2 linked regions of the Aquitalea magnusonii genome follow. The protein of the gene in region 1 interacts with the protein of each later gene in a pairwise test. Links are inferred from orthologs where the notes say so. Each region holds a gene or a part of one and is shown on either strand. Other genes may lie near its edges.

Region 1 (3,398 bases):
GCTTGTGCTCGTCCACCAGCATGAAGCTGGGAAGGTAGTGTCCGGCCTGAGGAAAACTGCCTGCCACCGGGATGCTGTCGTCGCCATAAAGCAATGTGAAATCGTCCATGCGGCCTCCTTGTCTTTTCATGGTGGACAGGCTGCCGGCAAATACAAGGCGCGATCGGGGATTTCTTGATCAAGGACGAAAAAAAAGCGGCACAGGCCGCTTTTTTGACACTTAACAGGGCTCAGGGGTAGAACCAGTACAGGCTGTAACCCATGGCGCGCACCTTGCCGATATCCAGTCGCATGGTGATCTTGACTTCGCTATTGGCATTGAAGCGCTGCAGTTTGAAGTCATCGGCCTTCAGGTATTCCTTGGGCGAGAACACTTTGCGAATCAGCACCTGATCATCGGCATCCTTCAGCGAAACTTCCAGCATCGGGTAGTTCTGCGCGAAGGCGGCGTGGTTCTTCAGCGTGGCCGACAACTGGATCAGGTTGGCATGTTCGGGGACAAAGGCCAGCTCCGACCACTCAGTGCGCACCTGGCCAATGTCGCTGGGCCAGGGCACCTTGCAGCCGACGATGCTGCAGAATGCCTCCAGGGCCGGACGGGATTCCGGTACTTCTGCCGCGATGCGGGTACGGTTGAAATAGACCAACTGCCCGGCCAGCAGAACACTGCCGATGATGGCCAGCAGGGCCATGATCACGGTGAGCAGCGGTTTGTGGGTTTTCGCTTGCGGCTCGCTAGCCTCTTCTTGCGGTTCTGGCGCTGTCGTTTCCTCGGTCGCCAGTGCTTGCGGCCGTGCCGGGGCTGCTTCGGCAGTTTGCTCGGCAGCGGCGGCCTCTACGCGCGCTGCCACCTCTGCAGTACGCCGCTGCTTGCCAAATACCTCGGGCAGGGCGGGCGCTTCTTCGTCCGCCTCAAGTGCCGTGGCATAGCTGGCTGGCGCAGGCGGTGTGCTCGTGCGGGCGCTGAGTGCTTCTGCCAGTGCGCGCTGGAATTCTTCCGCTTCGCGGCTGGTGTCTGGCGTGGCGGCGCTGCTGGTGACGTCGGGTGTGGTGCTATCCAGGCTGAAACTGTCGCCAGGCGGTTCGCTGGCGGCTGTTTGCGGGTCGAAGTCCGGCAGTTCCAGCTCGAAGTCATCCATCGGGTCCGCTGCCGCTGGCGGCGGGCTTGGCGGAGCGGGGGGAGGGGGCTGCACGGCTGGCGGGACCGGGCTGCTGGGCGCCGCTGGGGCTTCGGCGCTGACAAAATGTTCGGTAGCGTTGAATACATGCGCACAGCGCCCGCAGCGGACAAGTCCCTTGGCGGCAGAGAGCTGCTGGTCGTTAACCTTGAAACGGGTTTGGCAACTGGGGCACTGTGTGGTGTAGCTCATACGCTTGGGCGTCGGGTTCCTGTCAGTCGGGTCCAGCCTTCATCGAACACCGGGGTGTCCATGGTAAACCACTGCGCATAAATGGCAGACAGTTCGTCGGCTTGTTCGGCAAGAATACCGGAAAGCACGATTTTACCACCGGTTTTCACGTGGCTGGCCAGCAGCTGACCCAGCATACGCAGCGGATTGGCCAGGATATTGGCCAGCACCACGTCGTACTGGGCTGCCGGATTGGCATCCGGCAGGCAGAAGGTGGCGGTTACATTGTTCTGGTCCGCATTGTCGCGGCTGGAACGCACGGCCTGGGCATCAATGTCCACGCCCACGGCACTGCCCGCACCCAGCTTGAGCGCGGCAATGGCCAGGATGCCGGAACCGCAACCGTAGTCCAGCACGCTTTCGCCACCGGCAATATGCGCATCCAGCCACTGCAGGCACAGCCGCGTGGTGGGATGGCTGCCGGTGCCGAAGGCCAGGCCCGGATCAAGCTGCAGATTGATGGCATCCGGAGCCGGAGCGTCGTGCCAGGTGGGGGTGATCCACAAGCGGTCCGAGATACGGATGGGCTCGAACTGGGACTGGGTCAGGCGTACCCAGTCCTGCTCTTCCACGCGCTCGGTCTTGTAAACCGGCATGCCCAGCTTGCAGGCGTTGCAGGCGGCGGCAATCAGCAGGGCCACGTCGGCATCTTCGGCAAACAGGGTGATGATGCGGCTGTGGTTCCACAGCTTGTCCACCGGCATGCCCGGTTCGCCAAAGATGGGCTGTTCCTGGTCGGTACCGGCCAGGGCGTCTTCAATGGCGGTCGACAGCGCGCCCGCGTCCATCAGCGCATCGGCCAGGCGTTCGGCCACCGCCGAATCGGTATCGATGGTGGCTTGCAGCCAGGCCATTATGCGTCTCCCTTTTTCATTTGCGACAGGCGCTCTTCCAGATAGTGGATGCTGGTGCTGCCACGCTGGAAGGCGGCATCCATGAACAATTCCTGGTGCAGCGGGATATTGGTCTTGATGCCGGAAATGGAGATTTCCGACAGCGCAACGCGCATGCGGGCCATGGCCTGATCGCGGTTGTCACCATAGGAAATCAGCTTGCCGACCATGGAGTCGTAATGCGACGGCACGGTATAGCCCTGGTAGATGTGCGAGTCGATACGGATGCCGGGGCCACCAGCCGGGTGATAGCTTTCGATCTTGCCGGGCGAGGGCACGAAGGTGAAAGGGTCTTCGGCATTGATACGGCATTCCATGGCATGGCCGCGCAGCACGATGTCGCTTTGCTTGTAACGCAGCTTTTCGCCGGCAGCAATGCGGATCTGCTCCTGCACGATGTCCACGCCGGTGATCATTTCCGTCACCGGGTGTTCCACCTGTACGCGGGTGTTCATCTCGATGAAGTAGAACTCGCCGTTTTCGAACAGGAATTCGAAAGTACCGGCCCCACGGTAGCCAATGCGGCTGCACGCTTCGGCGCAGGCGGTGCCGATGCGCTGACGCTGCTCGTCGGTAATGCCCGGTGCCGGTGCTTCTTCAATGATTTTCTGGTGACGGCGCTGCATGGAGCAGTCGCGCTCGCCCAGATAGATGGCATTGCCGTATTCGTCGGCCAGAATCTGGATTTCGATATGGCGCGGCTGCTGCAGGTATTTCTCCATGTAGACAGTCGGGTTGCCGAATGCCGCACCGGCTTCGGTACGGGTCATTTGTACCGAGTTGATCAGTGCGCCTTCGGTATGCACCACGCGCATGCCGCGACCACCGCCACCACCGGCAGCCTTGATGATCACCGGGAAGCCGATTTTCTTGGCAATCTTGACGATCTCGGCCGGATCATCCGGCAAGGCACCGTCGGAACCCGGTACGCAGGGCACGCCAGCGGCAATCATGGCGTCCTTGGCGGATACCTTGTCGCCCATCAGGCGGATGGTTTCCGGGCGCGGGCCGATGAAGACGAAGCCGGATTGTTCCACGCGTTCGGCAAAGTCGGCGTTTTCCGACAAAAAGCCGTAACCCGGATGGATGGCCTGGG
Region 2 (3,231 bases), 4.5 Mb from region 1 along the record:
GAGGATGTCTTCTTTGGTGATTGCCATGTAAAAATCTCCTGAATTCTATAAGAATCAAATAAGTTAAGCGGCTTCGGCTTGCTTCTCTGCCAATGCAGCCAGGGCGCGGGCGAAGCCAGCAACCGGAGCTTGCATAACGTAGAGGAGCTTGGACAGCAGTTCTTCGCGGCTCGGGATGGACGCCAACTCAGCAACCTGAGCAGCATTCAGTACCGCGCCATTGTAGGAACCTGCCTTGACGATGATCTTGTCGTCAGCCTTGGCAAATTGATGCAGCACCTTGGCAGCAGCAACCGGATCGGCAGAGATACCGTAAACGAGCGGGCCAACCATTTGTTCGGCCAGCGCTTCGAATTGGGTACCAGCAACCGCACGGCGAACCAGCGTGTTCTTCAGAACGCGCAGGTAAACGCCTTGCTCACGCGCTTGAGCGCGCAGCTTGGTCATGCTGCTTACCTCGATGCCCCGATATTCGGCGATGACGAGGGTCTGTGCAGCGGCCAGCTCGGCAGCTACAGCAGCAACGACTGCCTTTTTATCTTCGATATTGAGACTCAAGGTCTATCTCCTAGACTGAAATGAAGCAGAATGATTTCTGCTCCGCTTTGCAGCGGCGACCTGTATCAGGAGACAACATAGAGAAGGGAAACTGGTGCTCATGGGCGGAATTGAACCGCCGACCTCTCCCTTACCAAGGGAGTGCTCTACCCCTGAGCTACATGAGCCCTGAACTCTTCAGAAGCCTACTTTCGGGTACACCATCTGCGCAGGATGCAGGCCACCGGGCAGTGACTTGCGATTAAGCCTTGCGGCTCCTACGGTCTTTGACAATCTGGCAGGCAAGCCTGCCAGCCCAAAGCCAGTGGCAAGGTGGCACGCCACCTCGCCGCACTCACATCAACTTAAGCGCTGACGGAGCTGGTATCTACACGAGCGCCAATACCCATGGTGCTGGATACGGCGATCTTTTTCAGATACACACCCTTGGCAGCGGCCGGCTTGGCTTTCACCAGGGCATCTACCAGAGCGGTAAAGTTTTCACGCAGAGCTTCGGCTTCGAAGGAAGCACGGCCGATGGTGGCGTGAATGATACCAGCCTTGTCGGTACGGTATTGAACCTGACCGGCCTTAGCGTTTTTAACCGCTTCGGCAACGTTCGGGGTAACAGTACCAACCTTCGGGTTCGGCATCAGGCCACGCGGGCCGAGGATTTGACCCAGCTGACCAACAACGCGCATTGCATCCGGGGAGGCAATCACCACGTCGAAGTCCAGGTTGCCAGCTTTTACTTGCTCGGCCAGGTCGTCGAAACCGACAACTTCAGCACCGGCAGCCTTGGCGGCTTCGGCGTTGGCACCTTGAGCAAATACAGCAACGCGTACGGACTTACCGGTACCACGCGGCAGAACTACGGAGCCACGTACAACCTGGTCGGATTTACGCGGATCAACACCCAGATTAACGGCCACATCGATGGACTCGTCAAACTTGGCGGTAGCAGCGGACTTAACCAGAGCAATTGCTTCTTCAACAGCGTACAGCTTGTTGCGATCAACAGTTGCCTTCAGGGTTTGCAGGCGCTTGGAAATCTTGGCCATTTACACACCCTCCACTTCAAGACCCATCGAACGGGCGGAGCCGGCGATGGTGCGAACAGCAGCGTCCAGATCAGCAGCGGTCAGATCCGGCTGCTTGGTCTTGGCGATTTCTTCCAGCTGAGCACGGCTTACCTTGCCAACCTTATCGGTATGCGGCTTGGCGGAACCGGACTTGATACCAGCAGCCTTCTTCAGCAGAATGGTCGCCGGCGGCGTCTTCATGATGAAGGTGAAGGACTTGTCTGCATAAGCAGTGATCACAACCGGAATCGGCAGACCCGGCTCGATGCCTTGAGTCTGGGCGTTGAACGCCTTGCAGAATTCCATAATGTTCAGACCACGCTGACCCAGGGCCGGACCGATCGGAGGAGACGGGTTGGCCTTACCAGCGGGCACTTGCAGCTTTACATAGCCGACAATTTTCTTTGCCACGATTAAAACTCCTAAAATGGGTATAGCGCGAGCGTGTACTCGCTTCCCGGACGAAAGCGCAACAGTATATACGCTTACAAACTAGCTGCCAAGTAAAATTACAGCTTTTCTACCTGACTGAAATCCAGCTCAACCGGCGTGTCGCGACCGAAAATCTGCACCGACACACGCAGCTTGTTACGCTCGTAGTTAACTTCATCAACAGAGCCGTTGAAGTCATTGAAAGGACCGTCAATGACGCGAACCTTTTCACCCACTTCAAACAATACCTTCGGCTTCGGCTTTTCCACGCCTTCTTGCATTTGCTGCATGATGGCATCGACTTCCTTCTTGGAAATCGGCGCCGGGCGATTGGCAGTACCACCAACAAAACCAGTCACCTTAGGCGTACTCTTCACCAGGTGCCAGGTATCGTCGGTCATATCCATCTCGACCAGAACATAGCCAGGGAAGAACTTGCGTTCGGTAATGGAGCGGCGACCGTTCTTGATATCCACCACTTCTTCCACCGGAACGAGAATCTGGCCAAACAGATCCGCTACCTCGGAACGTTCGATGCGCTCACGTAGCGCCTTCTGCACACTTTTCTCAAAACCGGAATAAGCGTGCACAACGTACCAGCGCTTTGCCATTATCTACCTCGACCAAGAATTACATCGTAGAACAACCAGGACAGACCCGAGTCCACCATCCACATGAACAGGGCCAGCACCAGAACGAAGACGAAAACCAAGCCGGTCATTTGCATAGCTTCCTTGCGGGTAGGCCATACGACCTTGCGCGCCTCCACAAGCGAATCATTGGCATAGGCAACAAACTCCTTGCCCGGCACTGACAGCCAGACAGCACCCGCCGCCAGCACAACACCAACAATGAATGCCAGAGCGCGCAACACACCCTGATCTTCGGGAATCATGTAGAAGCCAACAACACCGGCAACCACCAGCAGACCGGCCAAGGCCAGTTTGAGTTTATCTTGCATTTCCATGTGCGGAATGTTCTCTGCGCGTATGCGACAAAAGACCAACCGGCGCACAAGCGCCGGCTGGTCTTAATTGGCAGGCCAGGAGGGTCTCGAACCCCCAACCCTCGGTTTTGGAGACCGATACTCTACCAATTGAGCTACTGGCCTATAAACCTATTAATCAAGCAATGATCTTTGCTACCACGCCGGCGCCAACAGTACGGCCACCTTCACGGA

Evidence for each region. Proteins that work in one complex are often made in the same cells at the same time.
Region 2: the proteins of prmA (region 1) and rplK interact in binary tests that used the Escherichia coli proteins (3 or more experiments, as listed by UniProt). The link is inferred for Aquitalea magnusonii from one-to-one orthologs.

What each region holds. Positions count from the first base shown.
Region 1 is NZ_AP018823.1:162,167-165,564, forward strand. What follows is about bases 316-3,314. They hold prmA (50S ribosomal protein L11 methyltransferase), read right to left. Parts: upstream 2,264-3,314; coding sequence 1,367-2,263; downstream 316-1,366. Other genes in these bases: DLM_RS00815 (DUF3426 domain-containing protein), read right to left, coding at 316-1,370; accC (acetyl-CoA carboxylase biotin carboxylase subunit), read right to left, coding at 2,263-3,314. In the rest of the region: DLM_RS00810 (thiol peroxidase), read right to left, coding at 1-109; more of DLM_RS00815, read right to left, coding at 231-315; more of accC, read right to left, coding at 3,315-3,398. UniProt on the Escherichia coli protein: Methylates ribosomal protein L11.
Region 2 is NZ_AP018823.1:4,666,598-4,669,828, reverse strand. The notes cover bases 315-3,146. They hold rplK (50S ribosomal protein L11), read right to left. Parts: upstream 2,031-3,146; coding sequence 1,599-2,030; downstream 315-1,598. Other genes in these bases: secE (preprotein translocase subunit SecE), read right to left, coding at 2,662-3,018; nusG (transcription termination/antitermination protein NusG), read right to left, coding at 2,129-2,662; rplA (50S ribosomal protein L1), read right to left, coding at 903-1,598; rplJ (50S ribosomal protein L10), read right to left, coding at 315-558. Outside these bases: rplL (50S ribosomal protein L7/L12), read right to left, coding at 1-27; more of rplJ, read right to left, coding at 64-314; tuf (elongation factor Tu), read right to left, coding at 3,176-3,231. UniProt on the Escherichia coli protein: Forms part of the ribosomal stalk which helps the ribosome interact with GTP-bound translation factors.